DNA from 2 places in the Burkholderia sp. FERM BP-3421 genome. Region 1 is predicted to be linked to the other one. Evidence: predicted binding sites of a transcription regulator. Region 1 holds the regulator's gene; the other holds the start of a gene.

What was found. Region 1 encodes LexA, which represses DNA repair genes until DNA is damaged. Its sites were predicted from a motif close to ACTGTATNNNNATACAGT; they were not measured.
Region 2: Bsp3421_RS11380 (VRR-NUC domain-containing protein) is a predicted target of LexA. The motif match lies at 6,621-6,638, and genes of this name have one in related genera.

Annotation. Positions count from the first base shown of each region.
Region 1 is NZ_CP117782.1:1,344,836-1,352,518, reverse strand. Features, by position in the region: gene Bsp3421_RS21965 (permease) at 1-221, shown strand, start outside; gene Bsp3421_RS21960 (hypothetical protein) at 304-726, shown strand; gene Bsp3421_RS21955 (ABC transporter permease) at 745-1,572, opposite strand; gene nodI (nodulation factor ABC transporter ATP-binding protein NodI) at 1,576-2,490, opposite strand; gene Bsp3421_RS21945 (universal stress protein) at 2,721-3,212, shown strand; gene Bsp3421_RS21940 (DUF2939 domain-containing protein) at 3,300-3,911, opposite strand; gene Bsp3421_RS21935 (hypothetical protein) at 3,950-4,267, opposite strand; gene lexA (transcriptional repressor LexA) at 4,315-4,956, opposite strand; gene Bsp3421_RS21925 (sulfate ABC transporter substrate-binding protein) at 5,225-6,262, shown strand; gene cysT (sulfate ABC transporter permease subunit CysT) at 6,375-7,259, shown strand; gene cysW (sulfate ABC transporter permease subunit CysW) at 7,256-7,683, shown strand, end outside.
Region 2 is NZ_CP117781.1:1,890,397-1,898,079, forward strand. Features, by position in the region: gene Bsp3421_RS11360 (LysR family transcriptional regulator) at 1-860, shown strand, start outside; gene Bsp3421_RS11365 (aminotransferase-like domain-containing protein) at 857-2,329, shown strand; gene Bsp3421_RS11370 (DUF2970 domain-containing protein) at 2,351-2,539, opposite strand; gene Bsp3421_RS11375 (ATP-dependent DNA helicase) at 2,654-4,918, opposite strand; gene Bsp3421_RS11380 (VRR-NUC domain-containing protein) at 4,915-6,609, opposite strand; gene rbsK (ribokinase) at 6,828-7,683, shown strand, end outside.

The DNA of each region.
Region 1 (7,683 bases):
TCCCGACCGCGGGCGAGGTGCCGATCATCCAGGCGATGCTGACGCTCGGCATCGGCGTCGGCCCCGCCGCCGCGCTGCTGATGACGCTGCCGCCCATCAGCGTGCCGTCGCTCGCGATGCTCGCGCGTTCGTTCAAGCCGTACATGCTCACGCTCGTCGCGCTGCTGGTGGTCGGATTCGGGATCATCAGCGGGCTTGCCGCCGTGGCGCTCGGTTTCTGAGCGCCGCTCGCGGCGCCAGTCGATTTCCGGGGCGGTCATCGGCGCCGGCCCGGCCATTATTCAGAAGCAATCAGGAAAACGCATGACGCAACACAAGGTACACCCCAAGCTCGAACAGGCGCTCACGCGCGGCGACCTGGCGATCCGCCAGGCCAATTCGGCGCGCGCGACGGCCGTGCTGAACGCGCTCGGCAAGATGATCATCGAGGCGTCGGCGACGATCGGCGTCGAGGCGAGCATCGAGATTCCGCAGGGCGAGCGCATCTATGATCCCGTCAACGGCCTGTGGCCGCAGAAGATGCTGGTGTCGTTCGACGGCCCGGTCGAGGAAGCCGACGAGGAGGAACTGCGCACGGTCTATCTGGTGGCCGACGATCCGGGCACGATGTTCCGCGTCGACTGGCATCGCGCGGACGGCAAGCCGGGCCGCTACGAAGGCGGCCCGCTCGCGACCGTCGCGTTCCTGACCGACGTCGACATCCCCTGGAGCGACGACGACGAGTGACGCGCGCGTGACGCCCGGTCAGCGCATCATGCGCCGCTTGAACAGGCGCGCGGACACCAGGAAGCCGCCCGCCGCGTACGCGGCCAGCACGGCGAGGTGCACGCCGACGTCGCTCGCCGGGCGGCCGAGCATCGCCGGACGGATCAGGTCGACGGCATTCGCGAGCGGCAGCGCGTACGCGACGTGCCGCGCGAACGCCGGCAACTGCGTGATCGGGAAGAACACGCCGGACAGCAGCATCATCGGCGTCATCACGAGCGTCTGATAAAACATGAAGAAGTCGTAGGACGACGCGAGCGCGGTGACGATCATCGCCACGCTCGCGAACGCGAGGCCCGCGAGCACGATCACGGGCAGCGCGACCAGCATCGACGGAAAGCTCGCATAGCCGAGCAGGCCCGCCACCACCATGATCGCGCAGCTCGACAGCACGGCCTTGCTCGCGGCCCAGACGATCTCGCCCAGCACGATGTCGCCGAGCGACAGCGGGGTGTGCATGATCGCTTCCCAGGTGCGCTGCACGTGCATGCGCGAGAACCCCGAATACATCGACTCGAAACTCGCGGACATCATCACGCTCGATCCGACCGTGCCCGCCGCGAGAAACGCGATGTACGACACGCCGTCGACGCGGCCGACCATCAGGCCGAGCCCGAACCCCAGCCCGAACAGATAGATCATCGGATCCGCGAGGTTGCCGAGCATCGACGCGACCGCGAGTTTTTTCCACACCAGATAGTTGCGGCGCCAGACCGCGATCCAGTTGGTCGCGTTGGCGGGCAGCGCGAGCGCGAAGCGGGAGTCCGCGGGACGCGGCTCGGCGAGCGGGTAGTGGCGGGTGTCCATCGTTCAATCCTGCATGTCGCGGCCGGTCAGCCGCAGGAACACGTCTTCGAGATTGGCGGGTCGATGCAGGTAGCGCAGCCCGCCGCGGGCCTTCAGGCGCGCGTGGATCGGCTCCGGATCGGCGACATAGCAGAACAGCGTCTCGCCGCTGATCTCGGTGCGCGCCGCGAGCGGCGCCAGCTCGTCGCGCAGGCGTGCGGGCTCGGGCCCGTAGATCTCGATCACGTCGCAGCCGATCTCCGATTCGATCAGCGCGCGCGGCGCGCCCTCGGCGATCTTGCGGCCTTCCTCGATCACGCACAGGCGGTCGCACAGTCGCTCGGCCTCCTCCATGAAGTGCGTGGTCAGCAGGATGGTCTTGCCGCGCGCGAGCAGCGAACGCAGCCGTTCCCACATCAGGTGGCGCGCCTGCGGGTCGAGGCCGGTGGTCGGCTCGTCGAGCACCAGCACGTCGGGATCGTTGACGAGCGCGCGGGCGAGCGTCAGGCGCCGTTTCATGCCGCCGGACAGTTCGCCGACCTTCGCGTCGGCCTTGTTCTCAAGCTTCGCGAATTCGAGCAGCGGCGCGACGAGCGCGCGCGCGGCCGAGGCCGACAGTCCGAAGTAGCGGCTGAACACGACCAGGTTCTCGCGCACCGTGAAGTCGGGATCGAGATTGTCGAACTGCGGCACCACGCCGACCCGCTGCCGCGCGTGACGCGCGCGCCGCGGCACGGGTTCGCCGCACAGCGTGATCGCGCCCGCATCCGGATGCGCGATGCCGAGCAGCATCTTCAGCGTGGTGGTCTTGCCCGCGCCGTTCGGACCGAGCAGGCCGAAGCACTCGCCGGGCTGCACGCGGAACGACAGGCCGTCGACGACGAGCCGCCCGTCGTAACTTTTTTTCACTTCCTGGAAATCGATCGGTGCGACGGGCATGGGCGGCACGCGTGGTTGGAATCGGTCGAGACGAGCGGGCCATTCTAGTGCATCGGCTGCCCGGTTTCAGCGCGCGATGCACGGGTCCGGCGCGCGCCGGACCGTGTTCGTGCAGTGCATCATCGCGGATTTGCACGACGCCGCGCATCAGCGTTTTCCATCCCTTGCATCAAAATTTGCGACGCACCATGATTGATTCAAGGGCCGCGTTGTCACAAATGGGAGGCGTCATGGCTAGCTACAAGAAAATCCTGCTGTGTTACGACGGCACGCTCGAGGGTCGCAAGGCGCTGCGCTGCGGCGCCGATCTGGCGCTCGAGCTGAAGGCCGAGACCCACCTGCTGTCGGTGGTCGACATGCGCACGAGCATCGCGCAGAGCGCGGGACTCCTGACCGATGTCGCCTGCGGGCGCTTCGAGGAAACCGCGCGGGAGATCCTGGCGGAAGGTGTGAACTGGCTGACCGAGCGCGGCGTACAGGCGCAGGGCCACTTCGCGTTCGGCTATCCCATCGACGAAATCGCGAATCTCGCGACCCAGCTGGGCGCGGATCTTGTCGTGGTCGGCCATCGCTGCCGCAGCGGGCTGTCGCGCTGGTGGATGGGCTCGGGCAATACGCAGCTGCTCGACCGCGTGTCGTGCAGCATCCTCGTGGCCTGCTCGTCGTCGGCGGAGCAGCGTGCGGAGAGCGCGAAGGAGAAGGAAGCGGCCGCCAGCCACTGAGCGTGGCGTGCGACGGGGTGAGATGCTCGTCTCACCCGATGCCGCGCGCAGGCGGCGCGACCCCGGTCGCACCTTGCGCGGCATTCGTCAATGCAGGTCGATGGCCGACAGTTTCCAGCCGAACAAGCCGTCGCGGTGGAAGATCGCCGCGTAACGCGCGTCGCCCGTGTTGCGCTGATACGTGACCACGAACTCGTCGATATTCCGGTAACCCGCGCTGGTTTGCGGCGACGCCTCGTCGGCGTCGGGCGGTGCGCTGGACGCCGGCGGCGCGGCGCCGGCCGCTTGCGCGGGGGCGTTGTCGAGCTTCGGCGGCTGCTCACCGGGCTGCCCGCGCGGCGGCATGCCGCTCAGCAACGCGGCCACGCCGTCGGGCGTCGCATAGGCGTCGACCAGCGGGCCGATCAACGCGGAGCCGACCAGCGCGCCGAGAATCGCGAGCGGGTTGTCGCGCTGCCGCGCGTCGATACGGCGCATCAGCTCACCGGTGACCTGCTGTTTGAGGCTGACCCGCAGCGCCGGGTAGTCGACGTATGCGCTGATGGCCTGCGCATCGCGCGCGTCGACCGCTTGCTTCAGTTGCCTGAGCGCGAGATAAGGCGACACATACGCGTAGACGATAATCGCAATGATCGCGGCGACTATGGCGACGATCAGTATCGGTTTGAGCCGGCTGGTCCGGCTCGTGGATGGGTTCAATCGGCCTCCGTCGGAAATGTTCCGTAGCAGAGACACGATTACGCCGCGGAACGTTCCTCTGCGATGCAGCGATCGATCATGCGGCACACGGCGTCGAGCGTGCCGACCATGATCACGCGCGATTGCCCGTGATAGACGCGGACCGGCGCGCGCCGCGCCGGCTCGGCGTGATTGAGCCCGGCATTCAGCGAGACGCGCGCGAACGCCGGCAGCGACGACGGCAGCAGCGAAGCCTGCCCGGCCTCGGGGGCCGCGGCGGGCTGCACGGCCGCCAGCGGCGCGCAGGGCGTGCGGCCGCGCAGGTGACGCAGACGGCCGAACGGACGAAAAGGCAGCAGGCGGGCAAGGCGTTCCATGGTGTTCTCCAGATCCTGACGGACGACGGAATGACGATCAGCGGCGATCAGAGCTCGCCCGAGCGGATCAATCCGACGGCGATGCCCTCCAGCGCGAACTCCGCGCTGCCGGCCTTCACGAAAATATTGTCGTAATCGGGGTTCTCGGCGATCAGCTCGAGCCCGCCCGGGCGGCGCTTCAGGCGCTTGACCGTGACGTCGTCGCCGAGCCGCGCGACGATGATCTGGCCGTCCTTCGCCTCGGTGCGCTTCTGCACGGCGAGCAGGTCGCCGTCGAGAATGCCCGCGTCGCGCATCGACAGGCCGCGCACCTTCAACAGGTAGTCGGGCTTGCTGGAGAACAGCGCCGGGTCGCATGCGTAGTGCTGGGAGATATGTTCCTGCGCGAGGATCGGGCTGCCGGCCGCGACGCGGCCGACGAGCGGCAGCTGCATCAGCGTCGCGTGCGGCAGCGTGAGCTGGTGCGGCACATCTTCCAGGCCGAGCAGGCGGATGCCGCGCGAGGCGCCGGCCGCCAGCTCGATCACCCCCTTGCGCGCCAGCGCGCGCAGATGTTCCTCGGCGGCGTTCGGCGAGCTGAAACCCAGCTCGGCCGCGATCTCCGCGCGGGTGGGCGGGAACCCCGAGCGCTCGATCGCGCGGCGGATCAAGTCGACTACTTGCTGCTGACGGGCGGTGAGTTTGATCATGGCATGACTGTATGGATAGACAGTGATCTGTATTTTTATACAGTATCCGGCGAAATTCAAGTGTTACGTGAAGTTCGTCGCTATCGCGCCGGTTTCGCCGTCTCGTCGCGCCGTCACAGCGCCGCTCCATCTGCCTCAGCCGCCGATCAGGCCGTCATTACCACTTTTGGGTATTAAAAAATGAGGAACGATTATTTTTAATGATGAAAGGTGTTCGCTAGACTGGCTCGGCATCTGCAACAAACCACCACACACCGGAGAACAACGGATGGTCAAGCGCAACACGGGGTTAGCGAGCGGCGTGCGCCGCCTGATGGCGACATTCGCGCTCGGCGCGGCGGCGGCGCTCGGCGTCGTGGCCCATGCGCACGCGGATACCACCTTCCTGAACGTGTCGTACGACCCGACCCGCGAGCTGTATCAGGACTTCAACCAGGCGTTCGGCAAGGCGTGGAAGGCGAAGACCGGCGAGACCGTCAACTTCAAGCAGTCGCACGGCGGCTCCGGCGCGCAGGCGCGCTCGGTGCTCGACGGGCTGCAGGCGGACGTCGTCACGCTCGCGCTCGCCTATGACATCGACGCGCTCGCCAACAAGGGGCTGCTCGCGAAGGACTGGCAAAAGCGCCTGCCGGACAACGCGTCGCCCTATACGTCGACCATCGTGTTCCTGGTGCGCAAGGGCAATCCGAAGGGCATCAAGGACTGGGACGACCTCGTGAAGCCGGGCGTGTCGATCGTCACGCCGAATCCGAAGACCTCGGGCGGCGCGCGCTGGAACTACCTGGCGGCGTGGGCGTACGCGCAGCACAAGCCGGGCGGCAACGAGCAGACCGCGAAGGACTTCATCGCAAAGCTGTACAAGAACGCGGGCGTGCTCGATTCGGGCGCGCGCGGCGCGACCACGAGCTTCGTCCAGCGCGGCATCGGCGACGTGCTGATCGCGTGGGAGAACGAGGCGTTCCTGTCGCTCAAGGAGTTCGGGCCCGACAAGTTCGAGATCGTCGTGCCGTCGGTCAGCATCCTGGCCGAGCCGCCCGTCGCGGTGGTGGACAAGGTGGTCGACAAGAAAGGCACGCGCGCGCTGGCCGAGGCGTACCTGAACTTCCTGTACAGCCCGCAGGGCCAGGAAATCGCCGCGCGCAACTATTACCGGCCGCGCTCGAAGGACGTGCCGGCCGCGCTGACCAGGCAGTTCCCGAAACTCAAGCTGTACACGGTCGACGACACGTTCGGCGGCTGGACGAATGCGCAGAAGACGCATTTCGCCGACGGCGGCGTGTTCGATTCGATCTACGTGCCGCAATGAGCGAGCCGGCGGCGCGCGACGCCGCCGACCCATCGAACCGCCGACAGGCGCGCCCGCAAGGCGCGCCTGTCGGCGTGAATCCCATGTGCATGACCCTGGAACCGCAAGACGCATGACGACGTTCACCTTCCGCAAGCCGAGCGCGTTGCCCGGATTCGGCGTGACGCTCGGCATCACGGTGGCCTATCTGAGCCTCGTGGTGCTGATTCCGCTCGCCGCCACCTTCCTGAAAACCGCGACGCTGAGCTGGCCGCAGTTCGTCGCGGCGACCACCTCGCCGCGCGTGCTCGCGTCGTACCGGCTGACCTTCACGGCCGCGCTGGGCGGCGCGCTGATCAACGCGGTGTTCGGCTTTCTCGTGGCGTGGGTGCTGGTGCGCTACACGTTCCCGTTCAAGCGGGTCGTCGATGCGATCGTCGACCTGCCGTTCGCGCTGCCGACCTCGGTCGCGGGCATCTCGCTCGCGGCCGTGTATGCGAGCAACGGCTGGATCGGCCAGTACCTCGCGCCGTTCGGCATCAAGGTCGCGTTCACGCCGTTCGGCGTGCTGGTCGCGCTGACCTTCATCGGGCTGCCGTTCGTCGTGCGCACCGTGCAGCCGGTGCTCGAGGATTTCGAACGCGAGCAGGAGGAGGCGGCCGCGTGCCTCGGCGCGTCGCGCTGGCTCACGTTCCGCCGGGTCGTGCTGCCCGCCGTGACGCCCGCGCTGCTGACGGGCTTCGCGCTCGCGTTCGCGCGCGCGCTCGGCGAATACGGCTCGGTGATCTTCATCGCCGGCAACGTGCCGATGAAGTCGGAAATCACCTCGCTCCTGATCATCACCAAGCTCGAACAGTACGACTACGCGGGGGCGACCGCGATCGCGGTCGTGATGCTGGTCGTCTCGTTCCTGATGCTGCTGCTGATCAATACGCTGCAGTGGTATCTGCAACGCCGTACGCGCCGCGGCGCGGGCGGCCCGGCGCCGGCCGCGCTGGCGACGGGAGCCGCGCAATGACCCGGGAGACCACCGCCGTGCTGCCCACCCCACCCGCGGCCGACGCCGCCCGCCGCGCCGCGCGCCGGCTCGATCCCGTCAGCGAATCGCGCGCGGTGCGCTGGCTGCTGACCGGCAGCGCGCTGCTGTTCCTCGCGCTGTTTCTCGTCGTGCCGCTCGCCGCCGTGTTCGTCGAAGCGCTGCGCAAGGGCGTCGGCTTCTATCTCGACGCGCTCGCCGATCCGGACGCCTGGTCGGCCATCAAGCTCACGCTGACGGTCGCGCTGATCGCGGTGCCGCTCAACCTCGTGTTCGGCGTATGCGCATCGTGGGCGATCGCGAAGTTCGAATTCCGCGGCAAGGCGCTCCTGACGACGCTGATCGACCTGCCGTTCTCGGTGTCGCCGGTGATCTCCGGCCTCATCTACGTGCTGCTGTTCGGCGC
Region 2 (7,683 bases), on a different replicon from region 1:
CGGAGCGCGGCAGCGTCTCGGCGGCCGCGCTGCATCTCGACATGTCGCGCGCGATGGCGTCGCGCTATGTCGCGCTGATGGAGCAATGGTCCGGCGCGCGCCTGCTGCACCGGACCACCCGCCGCCTGACGCTGACGACGGCGGGCACCCAGATGTTGCCGCTGTGCCGCGACATGCTCGGGATGGCGGGCCGGATCGAATCGCTGGCGGCGGACGACGGCGGTGCGCCGCGCGGCCAGCTGCGGCTCACGGCAAGCGCGATCTTCGCGCAGACCCATCTGTCCGACGCCCTGCTCGATTTCCTCGCCCGCTATCCGGCGGTATCGGTCGACCTTCAGGTGGTCGACCGCACCGTCGATCTGGTCGAGGAGCGCATCGACCTCGCGATCCGCATCACCCGCGCGCCCGATCCCGGCCTGATCGCCCGCAAGCTCGGCGTGTGCCGCTCGGTGCTGTGCGCCGCGCCCGCCTATCTCCAGGCGCGCGGCACGCCGACCGAACCGCGCGATCTCGCGCGCCACAACTGCCTGACCTATGCGTACTTCGGCCAGAGCGTCTGGCACCTGGGCCGCGGCGGCGAGCCGATCGCCGTGCCCGTGCAGGGCAACTTCGCCACGAACGAGTCGTCCGTGCTGCTGCGCGCGGCGCGGGCGGGCGGCGGCATCGCGCTGCTGCCGACCTTCGCGGCCAACGAATATCTGCGCACCGGCGCGCTCGTCGCCGTGCTGCCCGACTATGCGCCCCCCGATCTCGACATCCATGCGCTCTACGCGTCGCGCCGGCAACTGCCCTCGGCAACCCGGGCGCTGATCGATTTCCTCGCGGAACGCTTCGGCGGCACGCCGGAGTGGGATCGATGAGCGCGCCCGCCGCCCCGACCAAGCGCTACGAGGCGCTCGCCCGCGCGCTCGCAGCCGAGATCCGGTCGGGCAACCTGCCCGTCGGCGCGCGGCTGCCGTCGCTGCGCCGGATCATCGCGCAGCATGGCGTGAGCCAGTCGACGGTGTTTCGCGCGTACTACCTGCTGGAGGAATGGGGCTTGATCCGCGCCCGCGAGCGGTCCGGCTACTTCGTCGCGCCCGGCGCGCGGGTGCCCGACGCCACCGCGGCCGACAGCTGCGCGGCGGCCGTCCCGCCCGAGGCGGGGTCGAGCCGCGTCGACATCAGCGAACTCGTGTTCTCGGTGCTCGACGCCGCGAAGCGCCCCGACCTCGCGCCGCTCGGCTCCGCCTTCCCGTCGCCGCTGCTGTTCCCGCTGCCGCGCCTCGCGCGCTCGCTCGCGCAGGCGGCGCGGCGCATCGACCCGTGGGGCACTGTGGCCGACCTGCCGCCCGGCAACGACGCGCTGCGCCGGCAGATCGCGCTGCGCTATGTCGGCATGGGGATCGCGCAGCCGCTCGACGAGATCGTCGTCACCGACGGTGCGCTCGATGCGCTCAACCTGTGCCTGATGGCGGTCACGCGGCCGGGCGACGTGATCGCGGTCGAAGCGCCCGGCTTCTACGCGGCGCTCCAGGCGGCGGAGCGGCTCGACCTGCGGGTCGTCGAGATTCCCGTCGATCCGGCGCAGGGCCTCGACCTGGATGCGCTCGCGGCCGCGCTGGAACGGCATCCGATCCGCGCGTGCTGGTTCATGACGAATTTCCAGAATCCGACCGGCGCGACGCTGTCGCTCGACCGCAAGCAGGCGCTCGTCGCGCTGCTCGCGCGCCACCAGGTGCCGCTGATCGAGGACGACGTCTATGGCGAACTGCATTTCGACGCCGGCTGTCCGCTGCCCGCGCGCGCGTTCGACCGGCACGGGCTCGTGATGCATTGCAGTTCGTTCTCGAAGACGCTCGCGCCCGGCTACCGGATCGGCTGGGCCGCGGCGGGCCGCTTCGCCGCGCGCGTGCGGCGTCTCAAGCTGATGACCACGCTGTCGGCCAGCGTACCCGCGCAGGCGGGCCTCGCGGACTATCTCGAGTACGGCGGCTACGACCGCCATCTGCGCAAGCTGCGCGCGGCGCTCCAGGCGCAGCTCGCGCGGATGGGCGACGCGATCGCGCGCTGGCTGCCCGCCGACGTGCGCTGGACGCGCCCGGCGGGCGGCTACTTCCTGTGGCTGGAACTGCCGGGCGAGATCGACGCGATGGCGTTGCACCGGCTCGCGCTCGAACGCGGCGTCGGGCTCGCGCCGGGGCCGATCTTCTCGGCGTCGCACGCCTTCGGCCATTGCGTACGGCTCAATTTCGGCCATCCGTGGAGCGATGCGACCGACGCCGCGCTGCGTGCGCTCGGCGGCCTGCTCGCGGATCCGGCCGTGCGGCGGCATCCGGCCGAAGCCTGAGCGCCGGCGGCGAAGCGCCGCTCACCGCGCGACGGCGACCGCGAGTTTCGCGAGCGAGAACAACGTCGCGCCGAACGCCGTGACGAACACCACGATCGCGATCGACAGCCACGGCAGTTTCACGGCCGCGAGATCGGCGCGGTGCGACGCGCCCTTGCGCACGCCGAAGAAGCTCCAGAACACCATCCGAAGCATTTTGAGTAGGTTCATGATCCGCTCCTCGCCCGTTTCACCGGGCGGTTTGTCCGTGACCGATGTTCGCCCGGCAAGCGCGGCGAGAACAGCAGCAGATGACGTCGATTCGAGCGCAGCAGCCGGGCCGCCTCAGCTCACGCGCCACCACCTGGGCAGCAGGTCGCGCACCGCGCGCGTCCGGTAGCGGTCGTCGATCAGGTGGACCACGCCCTCGTCCTGCTCGGTGCGGATGACCCGGCCCGCCGCCTGCACGACCTTTTGCAGCCCCGGGAACAGGTACAGGTAGTCGTAGCCGTTGCCGAAGCGCGCGTCGAGCGCGCGCCGCATCGCCTCGTTGACGTCGTTCATCTGCGGCAGCCCGAGGGTCGCGATGAACGCGCCGATCAGCTTGTCGCCGACGAGATCGATGCCCTCGCCGAACGCGCCGCCCAGCACCGCGAAGCCGATGCCCCGCCCGTCCGCCTGGAAGCGCGCGAGAAACGCATCGCGCGCCGGCTCGTCCATGCCGGGCGCCTGCGCCCATACAGGCAGCGCCGGATGCCGCTCGCGCAGCAGGCCGACCACCTGCTGCAGGTACTCGAAGCTGCTCAGGAAGCCGAGATAGTTGCCCGGCCGCGCCGCATATTGTTCGGCGATCAGCGCGACGATCGGCTCCAGCGAACGCTCGCGGTCGCGCCAGCGCGTCGACACGTGCGCCGCTACCTTCACGGTCAGCTGCGCCGCGCGGAACGGGCCGTCGACCTCGATCCAGGCCGTGTCGGCCGGCAGGCCGAGCGTGTCGCGATGAAAATGAAACGGGTTCAGCGTGCCCGAAAACAGCACCGTCGCGTGCGCGGCCGCATGCCGGGCCGCGAGGAAGTCGGCCGGCACGACGTTGCGCACGCACAGCGTCGAGCGCGGTTTGCTCTTGCGCGCGCCGGCCGCCTGCGTGACGTCGAACAGCGAATGGGTGTCGAACTGCTCGGCCAGCGTGACGAAATGCATCGCGTCGAAACAGAAGCGCAGCACCGTCTCGTCGATCGACAGCGGCGCGTCCGCCAGCTGCTCGGTGGCCTTGCCGATCAGGTTCTGCGCGGCCGACAGCACGCGCGGCGGCACCGCTTCGAGCACCGCGTAGGCGTCCTCCTGGGTGCGGTTCAACGCGTTCCACTCGCGATTGAGCCGTTCGAGCGGCCGCGCGAGCGGCCCGTCCGTCAGCTGGCGCACGCCGGCCAGCGCGAACTGGTCGAGCCCCGCGCTGTACATCCGGCGCGCGCGCTCGAGCAGGTTGTGCGCCTCGTCGACCAGCACCCCGACGCGCCACTGGTTCTGCTGCGCGAGGCCGTACAGCAGCGCGCCGCCGCTGTCGTAGTAATAGTTGTAGTCGCCGATCACCACGTCGCTCCAGCGCGCCAGCTCCTGCGCGAGGTAATACGGACAGACCTCGTGCGCGAGCGCGACGGCCCGCACCGCCGCCCGGTCGAGCCGCCGCCCGTCGAGCGCCTCGGCCCGCGCGGCCGCGAGCTTGTCGTGGAAACCGCGCGCGAGCGGACAGGACTCGCCGTGGCATGCCTTGTCCGGATGCTCGCAGGATTTGTCGCGCGCCACCAGTTCGAGCGTGCGCAGCGGCACGCCGTCGGCCGCGCCGCCGCGCAGCGTGTCGAGCGCCTCCAGCGCGAGCGCGCGGCCCGGGGTTTTCGCGGTCAGGAAGAACACCCGGTCGAGCCGGTCCTCGCCGCACGCCTTCAGCATCGGGAACAAGGTGCCGAGCGTCTTGCCGATGCCGGTCGGCGCCTGCGCGAGCAGGCAGCGCCCGTCGCGCGCCGCGCGATAGACCGCGACCGCCAGCTCGCGCTGGCCGCTGCGGAACTGTCCGTGCGGAAACGGCAGCGCCAGCAGCGCCGCGTTGCGCGCCGCGCGATGCGCGGTCTCGCGCGCGGCCCACCCGGCGAAGCGCTCGCACTGGTCGACGAAGAACGCCTCCAGCGACGCCGCCGTGTGCGACTCCGTCAGGATCGTCTCGACCTGGCTCGCGATGTCGAAATAGACGAGCGCGACGGTCAGTTCCGCCAGCCCGCGCGCGCGGCACAGCAGATGGCCGTAGACGCGCGCCTGCGCCCAGTGCAGCGCCCGGTGGTTCGCGGGCATCCGCTCCAGCGCGCCGCGATAGGTCTTGATCTCTTCGAGGCGGTTCAGCGCCGGGTCGTAGCCGTCCGCGCGGCCGCGCACCGTGAGCGCGCCATGCGCGCCCGACAGCGTGACCTCCCGTTCATAGCCGTCGCTGCGCCGCGACGTCACCCGGCCGTGTCCGGCGATGCCTTCCTGCGCGGTCGGCGCGGGCGTGAAGCGCAGGTCGAGATCGCCGCCCCGCGCGGTGAACTCGCACAACGCCCGCACCGCGACGACGTAGCTCATGCGCCCGCCTCCTCGTCGACCTCGCGGGTCTCGCCCGGCGCATCGCGCCATTCCACGTCGAGCACGCGCACCGGCATCCCGTGCGCGACGCAGTACGACAGCCAGCGGATCTGGTTGTCCTGAAGGCGGTCGCCCGGCGCCTTCACCTCGATCAGCTCGTAGCGGCGTTCGGCCGGCCAGAAACGGACCAGGTCCGGCAGCCCCGAGCGGTTGCCGCGTATGTCCTGCAGGAGCCGCTCGAACCACAGCCGCAGATGCGCGGCCGGCAGGCAGGCGAGCGCCTGCGCGAGCAAGGTGTCGTCGAGCGCGCCCCAGAACACGAACGGCGACTGCACCCCGGCCTTCTGCGCGTAGTGGCGCAGGATCGTCTCGCGATAGGCGTCGCTGTCGAGCTGTGCGAGGCACGCGTCGAACTGCGCGGCGCGGCGCGCCCGGAAGTCGGGCGCGTGCAGGTCGGCCGGCCCGCGCTGGAACGGGTGGAAGAACGCGCCCGGCAGCGCCGCGAACACCGGCTCCCAGCACAACAGGCCGAACAGCGAATTGATCAGCGTGTTCTCGACGTAGTGCACCGGGGCTTCGTCGCAGGACAGATGGTCGCGCACCGCGGTCTCGACCGTGAAGGGCCCGGCGGGCGGCGCAAGCCGCAGCACGCCGCGCGGAATCGCCCCGGGACGCGCGGCGCGCGCGACCGGCCCGCCGGCGCGGCGACGCAGGCGCGGCAGCATGCGCGCGAGGCGCTGCGCCTCCTCCTCGCTCTCGGGCTCGCGCGCGGCGCGCTCGGCCAGCGCGAGCGCTTCCGCCTCCTGGCCGCTGCGTTCGAGCACGCGCACTCGCCGGTGACGGCTGCCGGGCCACGCGCTGCGCAGGTAGGCCGCCAGCGCGCCGGCCCATTCGCCGCGCCGCTCGCAGGTCTGGCCCACCTGGAACAGCAGCTTCGCGCGACGCGTGGCGAGCCAGGGATTGTCGGACGCGAGCGCATCCGCGGCGGCCGTCAGCGCGTCGAGCGGCGCGTCGTCCGGCCAGACGGCCAGCGCCTCGCGGCAGGCATGCAGCGCGAGATAGGCGTCGACCTCCTCGCGCCGCTGGAACGCGCGCGACGCGGGCCCGAGCGCAACCGGCTCATACTGGAACACGCCGAGATCGGCCAGCACGAATTCCGACCAGTCCTGGTACAGGTTGCCGAAGAACATCAGCCGCAGGCGATCGCACAACGGACCGACCGTCACCGCGAGCACGCGTTCGTCCGCCGCCGGATGCCATGCGGAAAACGGACGGATCTCGCCGTCGCCGATGCCGGCGCGCAGGTGCGCGAGCAGGTCGGCCTTGCGCGCGCCCGCGCCGGCCGGGACAAGGTGCGCGAGTTCCGCGCGCGTGACGAGCGCGAACAGCTGGTCGAGCGACAGCCCGGGCGCCGGATCGACCCAGCCGAGGGCGATCAGCGCGGCCGCCGCGTCGCGCGCGGGACCGATCTCGTCGTACGTCAGCTTGCTTTCGCGAAACAGCGGCCCCTTGCGCATCAGCATCCGCACGAGCAGCGCCCGCGACGCGCGCGGCAACGCGGCGAAATCGCGCAGGAACGCGCGTTCGGCGTCGTCGAACAGATCGTCGTAGCGGGCATCGAGCCACGCGAGCGCGCGCTCGAAATTCGACAGGTAGTAGAACGCGGGAGGAGACGATGGCGCGGTCGACACGGGGTGCGATCACTGTATGTTTATACAGCCGCGATGATAGCAAAAAGCGCCGGGCAAGCGGCCGCGGCGAAGGCCGGACGAGGCTCGCCCGCCTCCGAGGTTTGATATGGGCATCACACAAAAAGATTGAATTCCAACATTTCATGTGATTATATTTACAAAATTGACGCCGGCAGCCGCACCCGCCCGCGAGACCTGGACCTGGAGACGACACCAAGATGGGCAAGATCGCTGTAATCGGCAGCAACATGGTCGACCTGGTGACCTATGTGGACCGCATGCCGGTTCGCGGCGAGACGCTGGAAGCGCCCGGTTTCGAGATCGGCTGCGGCGGCAAGGGCGCGAACCAGGCGGTCGCGGCCGCGAAGCTCGGCGCGGAGGTGGTGATGGTCACGAAGGTCGGCGACGACCTGTTCGCGGACAACACGCTGCGCAATTTCGCGCAGGCCGGCATCGACACCGAGCACGTGCGGCGGGTGCCGGGCGTGCCGAGCGGAGTCGCGCCGATCTTCGTCGAGCCGGATTCGAGCAACAGCATCCTGATCGTCAAGGGCGCGAACCGCCATCTGCTGCCCGCCGACATCGACGCCGCCGCCGAGCGCATCGCCAGTTGCGCGTTGATCGTGCTGCAGCTCGAAATCGCGCTCGACACCGTGTACTACGCGCTCGAATTCGGCGCGGCGCGCGGCATCCCGGTGCTGCTGAACCCCGCGCCGGCGGTGCCCGGCCTCGATCTCGCGCGGATCGCGCAAGCCGAGTTCTTCGTGCCGAACGAAACCGAGCTGGCGATCGTTACCGGCATGCCGGTCGATTCGCCGGCCGCGATCGAGCGCGCGGCAGCCTCGCTCGTCGAGCGCGGCCTGCGCAACGTGATCGTCACGCTGGGCGCGCGCGGTTCGCTGTGGATGTCGGCGCGCGGCGCGCACCACGCGCCCGGCGTGCCGGTCGACGCGCGCGACACCACCGGCGCGGGCGACGCCTACATCGGCTGCTTCGCGCACCGCTACGTCGCGGCGGGCGATGTCGCCGACGCGATGCGCCACGCGTCCGCGTATGCCGCGCATTCGGTCACGG